One region of the Streptomyces sp. NPDC057963 genome, then DNA from elsewhere that is predicted to be linked to it. Evidence: riboswitches for the same ligand, from Rfam matches in the RefSeq annotation. Region 1 holds a riboswitch; the other holds the start of a gene.

Region 1 (7,475 bases):
GCGGTTACCCTACGGCCTCGGTGCGTCCCCCCGACACGGCGAGGCGGTCTGTCCCGTTCCCTCCGCTTGCGTCATGCTCTGTTCATGATCGATCGGCGTGCTGCGGCCGGCAGGCTGACCAGGGGGCTGCTACGGACGGTCACCTCGGGCGGCCCCCTGGTGACCCATGCCCTGATCGCCCTGTGCTGTCTGGTGTTCCTGATCAGCCCGCTCTCCGGGCTCAATCCGCCCTCCGGCACCGCCGACGCCCTGCTCGCCGCCCAGGCGGGGTACTTCGAACGCTGGGGGGTGATCCCGAGCGAACTGTGGGACGGCTCCGCACGCGCCCTGCTCACCCCGCTCACCGCCCTCTTCGTGCACGGCAGCTGGCTGCATCTGCTCGGCAACATGCTCTTCCTGTACGTGTTCGGGGCGATGGCCGAGGAGCGCATGGGGCGTATCGAGTTCACCTTCTTCTACGTCGCCTGCGGCTATCTCGCCCTGGTCGCCTACGCCGCCGCGCACGCCACGTCCGACCAGACCCTCGTCGGCGCGTCGGGGGCGATCTCGGCGGTGCTCGGGGCGTTCCTCTACCTGTTCCCCAGGGCCCGGGTCACCAGTCTGTTCCCGTTCCTCTTCTTCCTGCCGCTGCGCTTCCCCGCCTGGATCGTGCTGATCTTCTGGTTCGTCCTGCAGTGGCTGGCGGTCCGGGGCGCGGGCAGCGGAGGGCCCGGCGTGGCCTATCTGGCCCATGTGGTCGGCTTCGCCCTCGGCTTCCTCTACGCCTGGGGACGCTACCGGCGTGCGGATAGAGTGAAGTCACCAGCCGCGGCCACCGAGGGAGAAAACCAGCCGTGATCACCGCGATCGTGCTCATCAAAACCAGCGTGGACCGGATTCCCGAGATCGCCGAGGCCATCGCCGCGCTGGACAGCGTCAGCGAGGTCTTCTCGGTCACCGGTACGTACGACCTGATCGCCATGGTCCGGGTGGCCAAGCACGACGACCTGGCGGACGTCATCCCCGGCCGGATCAGCAAGATCCCCGGCGTCGCCGCCACCGACACGCATGTGGCCTTCCGTACGTACTCGCAGCATGACCTGGAGGCCGCCTTCGCCATCGGCCTCGACGCGTAGGTACGCCGCTCACCGCGGCGTGACACTTCGGCGGGGGACGGGCAGCCGAGCCCGTCCCCCGCCGAAGTGCTGTGCGGCCGTCAGAGCTGCGCCGTGCCCCGGTCCGGGACGCAGCGGCCGCCCTCGGTGCGGTACTTCCACTGGGCGCCCTCGCTCACCAGTTCCCTGACGGCGCGGACGAAGCGCTCGATGTGCTCGTCCGGCGTACCGGCCCCGAAGCTCACCCGGATCGCGTTCAGCGAGCGTTCCCCCGGCTCGGCCTCCGGCGCGCCGCACTCACCGACCTCCTGCGGGTCGCTGCCCAGCAGGGTGCGGACCAGCGGGTGGGCGCAGAACAGTCCGTCGCGGACTCCGATGCCGTACTCGGCGGAGAGTGCGGCGGCGAAGTGCGAGCTGTTCCAGCCCTCCACGACGAAGGAGATGACGCCGACCCTCGGGGCGTCGTCGCCGAACAGCGAGAGCACCTTGACCTCGGAGACGTCGGCGAGTCCGGCCCGGACGGCGGCGACGAGGTGCTGCTCCCGGGCGACCAACTGGTCGAAGCCCGCCTCGGTGAGTGCCTTGCAGGCGGAGGCGATGGAGTACACGCCGATGACGTTGGGGGAACCGGCCTCGTGGCGGGCGGCGGTGGAGTGCCACTCGACGTCCACGCCGCCGTCGGCGCGGCGGGCGACCTTGCGCGAGGCGCCGCCGCCGGCCAGGTACGGCTCGGCGTCCTGCAGCCAGTCGGCCCGGCCCGCGAGCACCCCCGAGCCGAACGGCGCGTACAGCTTGTGCCCGGAGAACGCGACCCAGTCGACGTCCAGCTCCGCGATGTCGACGGGGTGGTGCGGGGCCAGCTGCGCCGCGTCCAGCACGATCCGGGCACCGTGCGCGTGCGCGGCGGCGGCCAGCTCCTTCACCGGCCACAGCTCGCCGGTGACGTTGGAGGCGCCGGTGACGCAGACCAGCGCGGGGCCGTAGGGGTCGCGGTCGGCGAGGGCCCGCTCCAGCGTCTCGACGGCCTGGGCGGGGGTGCGCGGGGCGTTCAGGTAGGTCACCCGGGCGTCGCGCCACGGCAGCAGCGAGGCGTGGTGCTCGGTCTCGTACACGAAGACCTGGCAGTCGGCCGGGACGACCGCGGCCAGCAGGTTGAGGGAGTCGGTGGTCGAGCGGGTGAAGATCACCTGGTCGTCCGCGCGGCAGCCGAGGAACTCGGCGACGGTCGCGCGGCTGTTCTCGAAGAGGTCCGTGGAGAGCTGCGAGAGGTACCCGGCGCCGCGGTGGACGCTGCCGTAGTACGGGGCGTACGCGGCGATGTCGTCCCAGACGCGCTGCAGGGCGGGGGCGCTGGCGGCGTAGTCGAGAGCGGCGTACGCGACCTCGCCGCCCGTGACCAGCGGAACCGTTACATCCTTGCCCAGAACCGACAGAGGGGCACAAAGCGACTGATCGGCGGCAGCGGTGAAGACAGACATGGCGAACTCCCGTAACAGGCAGGCGAATTGCGTGCGCCGGCGGATACGCGGCAGCGCAGCGGAAAGAGAAAAAGGGTGTGCGGAGGAGGGCCGGGAAGCCCTATCGCATTCGCTTGCTCACAAGAGACTCCCTAGGGACCAGGACCCCGGGGGCTGGCATTCACAGATGCCGAGGGGCCCGCGCTTGCCGCAGACCTCGCTGCCTACGGCCTGGTCTTCACCCGGGGCACCCCGCCACGGACGGAGGGTTGCCGGACAGCGGGCCGGGGCCGTAGTCGCTGTCACTCATGACCTGCTCAGCATCTTGCCATACGTACGTCGACGCGCAAGGCGCGGTCCAGGATCCGGACCGCGCCCTGCGTCACATTCCGTCCGCTCAGGCGTTGCTGACCGCCACCCAGCGCTCCAGCACCTGCCGGGCCGCCCCCGAGTCGATGGACTCGGCGGCCTTCGCGATCCCGGCGGCCAGCTGCTCGTTCAGCGTGCCGTCCGTCGGGTCCAGGGCCACCAGCGCCGCCGCCGAGTTGAGCAGCACGGCCTCCCGTACGGGCCCCTGCTCGCCCGCCAGCAACCGGCGGGCCACATCCGCGTTGTACGAGGCGTCGGCGCCGCGCAGCGCCTGTGCCGGCACCAGCTCCAGACCGACGTCGCGCGGGTCGAACGCCTCCTCGCTCACCGCTCCGTCCCGGACCACCCAGACGCGCGAGGTAGCGGTCGTCGCCAGCTCGTCCAGGCCGTCGTCGCCGCGGAAGACCAGCGCCGAATTGCCGCGCTCGGCGAGGACACCGGCGACGATGGGCGCCATCCGCAGATCGGCGACGCCGATCGCCTGGGAGCGGACGTTGGCCGGGTTGGTGAGCGGCCCGAGGATGTTGAACGTCGTCGGGGCGCCGAGCTCCTTGCGGGCCCTGGAGACGTACCGCAGGGCGGGATGGAACTTCACCGCGAAGCAGAAGGTGATCCCCGCCTCCTCGGCGACCTCGACGACCCGCTGCGCGCTGAGCTCCAGATTGACGCCGAGCTTCTCCAGCACGTCGGAGGAACCGCTCGCCGAGGAGGAGGCGCGGTTGCCGTGCTTGACGACCTTGGCGCCGGTACCCGCGACGACGATCGCGGACATCGTGGAGATGTTGACCGTCTTGGCGAGATCGCCGCCGGTGCCGACGATGTCGACCGTGCGACCGGGCACGTGGATGGTGTGGGCGTGCTCGTACATCGCGCGCACCAGGCCCGACACCTCGTCGACCGTCTCGCCCTTGGCACGCAGGGCCACCGCGAAACCGGCGATCTGCACATCGGTCGCCTCACCGGCCATGATGCGGTCCATCGCCCACGCGGTGTCGTCCGCGTTCAGGTCCTCGCCGCGCAGCAGTGGATTCAGCACGCCGGGCCAGGAACGGTCCGCCACGCTGTCGCCGCCGACCGGGGTCACAACGTTCATGGTCCACTCCTGGGGGTCCACAGCCGATAAAAGGGGATGTCCCCACCCTATCGAGCGCCGGGGACAGCGAAGAGCCCCGTCCATCGGATGGACGGGGCTCCTGCTGTGGCGATCAGTTCAGGCGATCAGTGGTGACCGTGGCCGCTGGTGATCTCCTTGTACTCCTCGGTGGTGGGCTTGGCGATCTGGTTGTCCTCGCCGAAGTAGCCCTTGCTGAGCTTGGCGCGCAGCTTCTGCAGGGCGGAGACCTTGCGCTCGACACCGTTCTCGTCGACCGTCGGGCCGATCTCGACCGGCTGGTACTGCTCGTGCGCGGTGAGCGTGTGCAGCTGCTCCGGACCGAGCGGCTCGTGGATCTCGACGAACTCACCGTGCGGCAGGCGCTTGATGATGCCGGACTCGCGCCCGTGCAGCACCTTCTCCTTGTCGCGGCGCTGGAGGCCGAGGCAGATCCGGCGAGTGATGACGAACGCGAGGACCGGGCCGACGAAGATGAAGATCCGGACGAACCAGGAGATGGCGTTCAGCGACAGGTGGAAGTGCGTGGCCCACAGGTCGTTGCCACCGCCGATGAAGACGATGACGTACTCGGTGATCCAGGCGACGCCGAAGGCCGTCCGGGTCGGGGCGTTGCGCGGGCGGTCCAGGATGTGGTGCTCGCGCTTGTCCCCGGTGATCCAGGACTCGACGAACGGGTAGACCGCGATGATCGCGAGCACCAGTCCGAAGGCCATCAGCGGGATGAACACGCCCAGGACCAGCGTGTGGCCCCAGAGGTTGATCTCCCAGCCCGGCATCACTCGGATCAGACCCTCGGCGAAGCCCATGTACCAGTCGGGCTGGGCGCCGGTGGACACCTGGTCCGGGCGGTACGGGCCGATCGCCCAGATCGGGTTGATCGAGGCGATGGCCGCGATGACGGCGATGATGCCGAAGACCAGGAAGAAGAACCCGCCGGCCTTCGCCATGTACACCGGCAGCAGCGGCATGCCGACGACGTTCTTGTTGCTGCGGCCGGGACCCGCGAACTGCGTGTGCTTGTGGTAGAAGACCAGGATCAGGTGCGCCACCAGCAGACCGAGCATGATGCCCGGCAGCAGCAGGATGTGGATCGAGTAGAACCGGGCGACGAAGTCGTGGCCGGGGAACTCTCCGCCGAACAGGAACATCGAGATGTACGTGCCGACGATCGGCATCGACAGGATCGCGCCCTGGGTGAAGCGGACACCCGTACCGGAGAGCAGGTCGTCCGGGAGCGAGTAGCCGGTGAAGCCGGTGAACATGCCCAGCACGAACAGCAGGAAGCCGAAGAGCCAGTTGATCTCGCGCGGCTTGCGGAACGCACCCGTGAAGAAGACGCGCATCATGTGCACGAACATGCCGGCCAGGAAGATCAGCGCGGCCCAGTGGTGGATCTGGCGAACCAGCAGACCACCGCGGACGTCGAAGCTGATGTCCAGCGTCGAGGCGTAGGCCTCGGACATCCGGATGCCCTGCATCGGCTCGTACGAGCCGTGGTACACGACCTCGTTCATGCTCGGGTGGAAGAACAGCGTCAGGTACACACCCGTGAGGATGATGATGACGAAGCTGTAGAGGGCGATCTCACCGAGCATGAAGGACCAGTGGTCCGGGAAGATCTTGCGCATGTTGGCCTTGGCCAGGGAGTAGATCCCGAGCCGGCCGTCCGCCCAGTCGGCCACCCGCTCACCGGCGGGCGCCTTGCGCTGTGTGTCGGTCGCAGTACTCATCCGCGCTCCCAGAATGCAGGACCGACGGGCTCATCGAAGTCACCGAGCGCCTCGAGGTTGCCCTCGCTGTTCACGCCGATCCGCAGCTGCGGAAGGGCGTGACCGGCCGGACCGAAGATGACGCGGGCGCCGTCGGAGAGGTCGAAGGTGGACTGGTGGCACGGGCAGAGCACGTGGTGCGTCTGCTGCTCGTACAGGCTGATCGGGCAGCCGACGTGAGTGCAGATCTTGGAGAAGGCCACGATGCCCTCGTGGGCCCACTCGCGCTCGCGCTTGTCCTTGATGTTCTCCGGCTGGATACGGATGATCATCAGTGCGGCCTTGGCGATCTGGTTCTGGAAGTCCTCCGCGTCCTCCGACAGCCCCTCGGGCATGGCGAAGGTCAGCGAACCGACGGCGACGTCCTCGGGACGCAGCGGCTCCATCGTGTTCATGTTGATGAGCTGCTTGCCCTTGGCCCACAGGGTGTTGCGGAGCTTCTTCTCCGGCAGCGGACCGAGGTCGCGCAGCAGCACCACACCGGAGAGCGGCACCAGGGCCAGCGCGCCGAACATGGTGTTGCGGATCAGCTTGCGCCGGCCGAGCGCGGACTCCTCGGCACCGGCCGCGAAGTCCGCGAGGACCTTCGCCTTGACCTCGGGCGTGGCCTCGATGGCGTGCCGGTCGTCGGCGACCTCCACGTCGGACATCAGGGTGCGTGCCCAGTGGACGGCACCGGCGCCGATCGCGAAGAGGGCCACACCCAGGGTCAGCCCCAGGGAGAAGTTGAGCGCGCTCACATGGCCGAAGGGCCAGATGTACACGATCTTGTCGACCGGGAAGACGACGTACGAGGCGATGAAGCCCACCGTCGCCAGCATGGACACGGTGAACATGAGCGCGACGGTGCGCTCGGAGCGCTTCGCGGCACGTTCGTCGATGTCCTGGATGCGCGGCTTGTGAGCCGGCAGCCCGGGGTCGGCGAACGGGTCGTCCGCAACCTTTACCGCGCCGTGCGCGGGGTCCTGCTCAGCGGGCAGGTTCTCGTCTGGAATCTCTTGGCTACTCATGACTTCTTGGCCTTAGCGGTGTGGGCCGCGACCCAAATGGCAAGTGCGATCAGTGCGCCGAGCCCGAAGATCCAGGCGAACAAGCCTTCGCTGACCGGCCCCAGGCCACCCAGCTTGAGACCACCCGGGTTCTCCGACTGGGCGCTGTTCACGGTCTTGATGTACGCGATGATGTCCCGCTTCTGCTGCTCGGGCATCGTCGTGTCCGGGAAGGACGGCATGCTCTGCGGGCCGGTCTGCATGGCCTCGTAGACGTGCTTCGGGTCCACGCCTTCGAGGCTGGGCGCGTACTTGCCGTTCGTCAGCGCGCCCCCCTCACCGGTGAAGTTGTGACACTGAGCGCAGTTGGTACGGAACAGGTCGCCACCCTTGGCGATGTCCGCGCCTTCAGGGCTGACCTGGCTCTTGGTCGGAACAATCGGACCGGCGCCCAGCGAGGCGACGTACGCCGCGAGCTGGTCGATCTCGGCCTGGCTGTAGATGACCTTCTTCTTCGGTACCTGGGCGCCCGGCTGCTGCGCCGGCATACGGCCCGTACCGACCTGGAAGTCCACGGCGGCGGAGCCCACGCCGACCAGGCTCGGCCCGTCGGTGGTGCCCTGACCGCCGGTTCCGTGGCAGCTGGCGCAACCGACGGAGTACAGCTTCTTGCCCTCGTCGAT
Region 2 (7,475 bases), on a different contig from region 1:
CGAGCATGGCCTTGCGGCGGTCACCGAAGCCCGGGGCCTTGACGGCGACGGACTTGAAGGTGCCACGGATCTTGTTGACGACCAGGGTCGACAGGGCCTCGCCCTCGACGTCCTCGGCGATGATCAGCAGCGGCTTGCCGGACTGCATGACCTTCTCCAGCAGCGGAAGGAGGTCCTTCACGTTGCTGACCTTCGAGTTCACGATCAGGATGTACGGGTCGTCGAGGGACGACTCCATGCGCTCCATGTCCGTGGCGAAGTACGCCGAGATGTAGCCCTTGTCGAAGCGCATACCCTCGGTGAGCTCCAGCTCCAGACCGAAGGTCTGGGACTCCTCGACGGTGATGACGCCTTCCTTGCCGACCTTGTCCATGGCCTCGGCGATGAGCTCGCCGATCTGGGTGTCGGCGGCGGAGATGGAGGCGGTCGAAGCGATCTGCTCCTTGGTCTCCACGTCCTTGGCCTGCTCCAGGAGGGCGGCGGAGACGGCCTCGACGGCCTTCTCGATACCCCGCTTGAGGGCCATCGGGTTGGCACCCGCGGCGACGTTGCGAAGGCCCTCGCGGACGAGCGCCTGGGCGAGAACGGTGGCGGTGGTCGTACCGTCGCCGGCGACGTCGTCCGTCTTCTTGGCGACCTCCTTGACCAGCTCCGCACCGATCTTCTCGTACGGGTCCTCCAGCTCGATCTCCTTGGCGATGGACACACCATCGTTGGTGATCGTGGGGGCGCCCCACTTCTTCTCAAGGACGACGTTGCGACCCTTGGGGCCAAGGGTGACCTTGACGGCGTCGGCGAGCTGGTTCATGCCGCGCTCGAGACCGCGCCGGGCCTCCTCGTCGAACGCGATGATCTTGGCCATGTGAAGTGGTCCTCCCGGACAGGGGTGGATTTCTCCGGACCGAGTGGCGCCCGCGACGGACGGCCTGCGTGACCGGCGGTTCCTTGCCCCACCGGACCTGCGGGCCTCACCGGCCCGATCCAAGTTCTGTCACTCTCACCTGGAGAGTGCTAACGCCAATGATTAGCACTCGACCCCGGAGAGTGCAAGCGTCCCCCTCGGGATGTGGACAACCACGCCCCCTCCCGGGCGGCCCCGGACGCACGGACGCACGGAGGGCCCGTACCCCAGGGGTACGGGCCCTCCGTGCGTGAGTAGTGTCGTTGGCCGACCGCGTCGAGCTCAGCCGACGGCGAGCTTGACCATGTCCGCCTGCGGCCCCTTCTGGCCCTGCGAGATCTCGAATTCAACTCGCTGACCCTCTTCGAGGGTGCGGTACCCGTCCATCTGGATCGCGCTGTAGTGGACGAAAACATCCGCACCACCGTCGACCGCGATGAAGCCGTACCCCTTCTCCGCGTTGAACCACTTGACGGTGCCCTGAGCCATGCCTAACTCCCCTATTACTGGCCCTTGCACAGGACCGCACTTCGCGGACCCGGGTCAGAACTCACCCTCCGACAGGAGAGGGTGTGTGCGCCGGAACGCGTCGACCGCGGCCGAATGTATCTGCCCAACTGCCCTCTGCAACAGGTCAATCGGACGAGAATTCTGGGCAGCACCGAACGCCCGAATATGAGGGATTCATGAGATTCCAGGGCAAGTCGGGCCGGGCAAAGGCGACTTATGGCGCAAGGAGATCGAGCACTTTGGCTGCTTCTTGTCGCGACCGGGCGCATTCTCGTATGCGGGCGGCACGGGCAGCTGGGGGGACTTCCCACACTGTACCGCGCTCAACCATGCAGAATTGCCCCCTCCGCTTCTCTCGCAGAGGGGGCAATTCCGATAACGCCGTGAAACCGGACAGGGGATCAGCAGCCGCCCGCGACCGCCGGGATGATCGAGATGCCGGCGCCGTCCGGCGTCGCCGTCTCCAGGCCGCCCTCGAAGCGCACGTCGTCGTCGTTGACGTACACGTTCACGAAGCGGCGCAGCTTGCCCTGGTCGTCCAGGACGCGGGCGGCGATGCCCGGGTGGTTCTGCTCCAGGGACCCGATGACCTGCGAGAGGGTCGAGCCCTCCGCCGGGACCTCGGCCTGGCCGCCCGTGTAGGTGCGGAGGATGGTGGGGATGCGGACCTTGACGCTCATGGCGGGTGCCTCTCTTCGGTCTCGGGTGATCAGCTGGTGGCGAGGCCGGCGGCGCGGAACGCGTCCAGGCTCGGGCGGATCGTCGCGGTCGCCTGCGAGGTGGCGGCCACCGCGTCCAGGGTCTTGAGGCCGTCACCGGTGTTGAGGACGACGGTGGTCAGCGCCGGGTCGAGCAGACCGGCCTCGATGAGCTTCTTCGTCACGCCGACCGTCACCCCGCCGGCCGTCTCCGCGAAGATGCCCTCGGTGCGCGCCAGCAGCTTGATCGCATCGACGACCTGCTCGTCGTCGACGTCCTCGACCGCGCCGCCGGTGCGGCGGGCGATGTCCAGGACGTACGGGCCGTCGGCCGGGTTGCCGATCGCCAGGGACTTGGCGATGGTGTTCGGCTTCTGGGGCCGTACGACGTCGAGTCCGGCCTTGAAGGCGGTGGAGACCGGGGAGCAGCCCTCGGCCTGGGCACCGAAGATCTTGTACGGCTTGTCCTCGACCAGACCGAGCTTGATCAGCTCCTGGAGCCCCTTGTCGATCTTCGTGAGCTGCGAGCCGGACGCGATCGGGATGACGATCTGGTCGGGCAGCCGCCAGCCGAGCTGCTCGCAGATCTCGTACGCCAGGGTCTTGGAGCCCTCGCCGTAGTAGGGGCGCAGGTTGACGTTGACGAAGCCCCAGCCCTCGCCGAGCGGGTCGCCGATGAGCTCCGAGCAGAAGCGGTTGACGTCGTCGTAGTTGCCCTCGATGCCGACCAGCTCACCGCCGTACACCGCGGCCATGACGACCTTGCCCTGTTCCAGGTCGTGCGGGATGAACACGCAGGAGCGGAAACCGGCACGGGCGGCGGCGGCGCCCACCGCACCGGCGAGGTTGCCGGTGGAGGAGCAGGAGAGGGTGGTGAATCCGAAGGCGCGGGCGGCCTCGACGGCGATGGCGACGACCCGGTCCTTGAAGGAGTGCGTCGGGTTGCCGGAGTCGTCCTTGACGTACAGGCCGCCGGTGACGCCCAGCTCGCGGGCGAGGTTGTCGGCCTTGACCAGCTTGGTGAAGCCGGGGTTGATGTTGGGCTTGTCCGCGACATCGGCGGGGACCGGCAGCAGCGGCGCGTAACGCCAGATGTTGTTCGGTCCGGCCTCGATGCGCTTCTTCAGCTCGTCGGGGGAGCCGCTCGGCAGGTCGTACGCCACTTCGAGCGGCCCGAAACACGACGCGCAGGCGAAAATGGGGCCGAGCTCGAAACGCTCGCCGCACTCGCGGCAGGAAAGCGCCGCGGCGGGACCGAGGTCGACGGTGCCGGTCTCGGCGTCAGCGCCGGTGGAAGAATTGGTGCTTACTTCAACAGTCTGCGCAGCCATGGAGGCGAGGCCCTTTCTCCTCATCTTCCTCGCGGCGCATTTCGCCACGAGACGGAATTGGCACCTTCCCTACCTGACCTCGCGGTCGGCAGGAGGGTTGCCGGGACTTCAACGGGCCGTTCCCTCAGTCCCTCTGGATGAGCGCTGTGGCACCAGATCGACGATCCGGGCATTTATTGGCGGACTGACCCCGACATGCGACGGCCATCCGCGTTGTTCAAGACTGTAACCGAAGCAGCGGACAGTTGAGATAGTCGTCCGAACCGCGAGATGGATCACATACAGGGAGTATCGACCGTGCTGGAAGAGGTCGAACGCTGGCTGGCCAGGCGTTCCTGGTCGGTCGCCGACCGCCCGCTGGACCGGCTCCTCGCAGCCAAGGAACCGGGTCGCGGGAGCGTGAGCGTCGTGCTGCCCGCGCTGAACGAGGAGGCGACGGTCGGCGCGATCGTCGCGACGATCCGGCGCGAGCTGATGGAGAAGGTCCAGCTCGTCGACGAACTCGTGGTGATCGATTCCGGTTCCACGGACGCCACCGCGAAGGTGGCCCGGGAGGCCGGCGCCCGGGTGGTCCACCGGGACGACATACTGCCCCGGATACCCGCCGTGCCCGGCAAGGGCGAGGTGCTGTGGCGGTCGCTCCTGGTGACCGGCGGTGACATCGTCTGCTTCGTCGACGCCGACCTGAGGGACTTCTCGGCCGACTTCGTCTCCGGCATCGTGGGCCCGCTGCTGACCGATCCGGACGTGCGGTTCGTCAAGGCGATGTACGACCGGCCGCTCGGCGACACCGCCGGGCAGGGCGGCCGCGTCACCGAGCTGGTGGCCCGTCCGCTGCTCAATATGCACTGGCCGCAGCTGGCCGGTTTCGTCCAGCCGCTGGGCGGCGAGTACGCCGTACGCCGCTCCCTCCTCGAACAGCTGCCCTTCCCCGTCGGTTACGGGGTGGAACTGGGTCTCCTGGTCGACGCGCTGCACACGGTGGGCCTGGACGCGCTGGCCCAGGTCGACGTGGGGGTGCGCAAGCACCGCCACCAGGACGGTCAGGCGCTCGGCCGGATGGCGGCGGCGATCTACCGGACCGCCCAGCTCCGACTGTCCCGCGGGCACCTGGTGCGGCCTTCGCTCACCCAGTTCGAGCGCGGTGAGGACGGCTTCGTACCGCACACCCATGCGGTGGACACCGAGGAGCGGCCGCCCATGCGCGAGATCGAGGAGTACATTTCACGCCGCGCGGCCTGACGTGACCCGACTTCGCACGTTTGGGCGGTTCGTGATCGGGCTAGATTCCGCAACATGGTCTCCGAGCACGAAGCCCAGCCCGCCGCCCAGGTCCTCGTCGCGTCCAACCGCGGCCCGGTGTCGTACGCGCTGGGCACCGACGGATCGCTCGACGCGAAACGGGGCGGCGGCGGGCTCGTCTCCGGGCTGAGCGCCGTCAAGGACAAGCTGTGGGTGTGCGCCGCGCTCGGTGACGGGGACCGGGAGGCGGTCCGGCGCGGGGTCGGTGAGCCGGGCGTGCGGATGCTCGACATCGACGCGGCCGTGCACGCGGACGCGTACAACGGCATCGCAAACTCGGTGCTCTGGTTCATCCACCACCTGCTGTACCAGACCCCGCTGGAGCCGGTCTTCGACGCGGAGTTCCGGCGGCAGTGGGCGTCGTTCGAGACGTACAACCGGGCCTTCGCCGAGGCGCTCGCCGCGGAGGCGGGTCCCGGCGCGGCGGTGCTGGTGCAGGACTACCACCTGGCGCTGGTGCCCGGCATGCTCCGCGAGCTCCGCCCCGACCTGCGGATCGGCCACTTCACGCACACCCCGTGGGCGCCCGTCGACTACTTCCGCCTGCTTCCCGACGACATCGCCGAGCAGTTGCTGCACGGCATCCTGGGCGCGGACCGGGCGGCGTTCCTGACCCGGCGCTGGGCGGACGCCTTCGTCGGCTGCTGCACGGAGATCCTGGGCAGCACGGGGCGGACCAGGGTCGGGGTGCACGGGCTCGGCGCGGACGCGGACTTCCTGCGCCGGCGCGCGCACGAGGCGGACGTGGACGAGCGGATGGCGGCGCTCCGGGAGCAGGTCGGCCCCGGGCGGAGGACGATCGTACGAGTGGACCGGACGGAACTGTCCAAGAACATCGTGCGCGGGCTGCTCGCCTACCGCGCGCTCCTGGACGAGCGGCCCGAATGGCGCGAGCGCGTCGTCCACGTCGCCTTCGCCTACCCCTCGCGGCAGGACCTGACGGTGTACCGCGACTACACGGCCGAGGTCCGGCAGGTCGCCGACGACATCAACGCCGCGTACGGCACGGCGGGCTGGACGCCGGTCGTACTGCACGTCAAGGACGACTTCGCCCGCTCGCTCGCCGCGTACCGGCTGGCCGACGTGGCGCTCGTCAACCCGATCCGCGACGGCATGAACCTGGTCGCCAAGGAGATCCCGGTCGTCTCCGACCACGGCTGCGCGCTGGTGCTGTCGCGGGAGGCGGGGGCGTACGAGGAGCTGGGCAGCGACGCGGTCGTGGTGAACCCGTACGACGTGTCCGCGACCGCCGCGGCGCTGCACGAGGCGCTCACGATGGCGGACGACGAACGGGCCGCGCGCACCGAACGGCTGGCCGCGGCGGCGGTGGCGCTCCCGCCGCAGCAGTGGTTCCTCGACCAGCTGGACGCGTTGCGGCGGGAGTGAGCCGTCAGACGCGCTCGGCCAGCGCCGCCAGGAAGGCGATGACGGCCCCCGGGCCGTCGAGCAGCAGGTCCGCGCGTTCGGCCAGTTCGGGCACCTCCGCGCTGCCGCTGCACACCAGCAGGCCGGGGATGCCGTCGGGGCCCTCGGTGCGGAGCTTCTCCACGGCGGCGTACGCGGCGAGGTCGCCCAGGTCGTCGCCCGCGTAGAGGACGGACTCGGCGTCCATCTCCCGTACGTAGCGCGCGAGCGCCACGCCCTTGTCCGTGCCCGGCGGGCGCAACTCCAGGACCAGCCGGCCCGGTTCGACGATCAGTCCGTGGCGGGCGGCGAGCTCGCCGAGGGGTTCGCGCAGGGCCTCGAACGCGGCCTGCGGGTCGGCGGCGCGGCGGGTGTGGACGGCGAGCGCCTGGCCCTTCTCTTCGATCCAGGTGCCGCGCCATGAGCCGAACCGGTCGAGCACACCGGGGAGTTCGGCGCGGACCGCGGCCGTGCCGGGGTGCGGGGCGGGGGCGCGGACGGTGCCGGTCACGGCGTCCCAGCGTTCGGCGCCGTAGTGGCCGAGGACGACGAGGTGGTCCAGTCCCCGTACTCCGGCGAAGCCGCCGTGCCGGACCGCGACGCCGGCCGGGCGGCCGGTGATCACGGCGATGGAGGCCACTTTCGGGGCGAGCGCGACGAGCGCGTCGACGGCGCCGGGGTGGGCTCGGGCCTGCTCCGGGTCGGGGACGATGTCCGCGAGGGTGCCGTCGAAGTCGAGCGCGACGACGGCGCGGTCGGGGCGCGCGAGGATCGCGTCGAGGGCTTCTCGGCCGGGTGGGGTGGTGGGGGTGGGGAGCTCGGACGGGGTCTCGCTCGGCGCGGATGCGTGCGGGTTGCTGCCCATGGGGCGAGCCTATAGCGGCGACGCGGCGCCGGGGGCCTGTGGCGGGCTTTCCCCGGGGCGCCGCCCCCGGCCCCCCGCTCTTCGATCGCCGAGGGACCCGAGAGACCTGAGGAGCCCGAGGAGCGCGAGGAGCCCGAGGAGCCCGAGGCCGCCGGGCGAGAACCGCAGCGGCGCTCCGGACACGCTCGCCTCAGCGGCGGCCCCGCTTCGCGTCCCGTACGCGGCGCAGGCGGTTCACCGTCACGGGGTCGGCCTCCAGGGCCCGGCGGTCGTCGAGGAGGGCGTTGAGCAGTTGGTAGTAGCGCGTCGGCGAGATGCCGAGCCGTTCGCGGATCGCGCGGTCCTTCGCCCCGGGCCCGGCCCACGACTGCCGCTCGACGGCGAGCACGGCACGGTCCCGGTCGGAGAGGCCGCCGGGGCCGTCCGCGGTGCCGGGGCCGTTCGAGGGGGTGGTCACATCAGCC

What was found. Region 1 has a riboswitch for S-adenosylmethionine ahead of ACFVT1_RS20385 (aminotransferase class V-fold PLP-dependent enzyme). Riboswitches for the same ligand answer to the same signal wherever they lie in the genome.
Region 2: linked by a shared signal. The riboswitch ahead of thrC (threonine synthase) and the one ahead of ACFVT1_RS20385 (aminotransferase class V-fold PLP-dependent enzyme) in region 1 are both predicted to bind S-adenosylmethionine.

What each region holds. Positions count from the first base shown of each region.
Region 1 is NZ_JBHVPX010000008.1:137,432-144,906, reverse strand. It holds gene ACFVT1_RS20395 (rhomboid family intramembrane serine protease) at 85-837, shown strand; gene ACFVT1_RS20390 (Lrp/AsnC family transcriptional regulator) at 834-1,115, shown strand; gene ACFVT1_RS20385 (aminotransferase class V-fold PLP-dependent enzyme) at 1,196-2,572, opposite strand; SAM riboswitch class IV at 2,748-2,865, opposite strand; gene trpD (anthranilate phosphoribosyltransferase) at 2,949-4,013, opposite strand; gene ACFVT1_RS20375 (cytochrome bc complex cytochrome b subunit) at 4,139-5,764, opposite strand; gene ACFVT1_RS20370 (Rieske 2Fe-2S domain-containing protein) at 5,761-6,813, opposite strand; gene ACFVT1_RS20365 (c-type cytochrome) at 6,810-7,475, opposite strand, start outside.
Region 2 is NZ_JBHVPX010000001.1:587,346-594,820, forward strand. It holds gene groL (chaperonin GroEL) at 1-862, opposite strand, end outside; gene ACFVT1_RS02775 (cold-shock protein) at 1,184-1,390, opposite strand; gene ACFVT1_RS02780 (MoaD/ThiS family protein) at 1,813-2,091, opposite strand; gene thrC (threonine synthase) at 2,121-3,440, opposite strand; SAM riboswitch class I at 3,458-3,584, opposite strand; gene ACFVT1_RS02790 (glucosyl-3-phosphoglycerate synthase) at 3,738-4,682, shown strand; gene ACFVT1_RS02795 (trehalose-6-phosphate synthase) at 4,737-6,128, shown strand; gene otsB (trehalose-phosphatase) at 6,133-7,011, opposite strand; gene ACFVT1_RS02805 (DUF3263 domain-containing protein) at 7,202-7,468, opposite strand.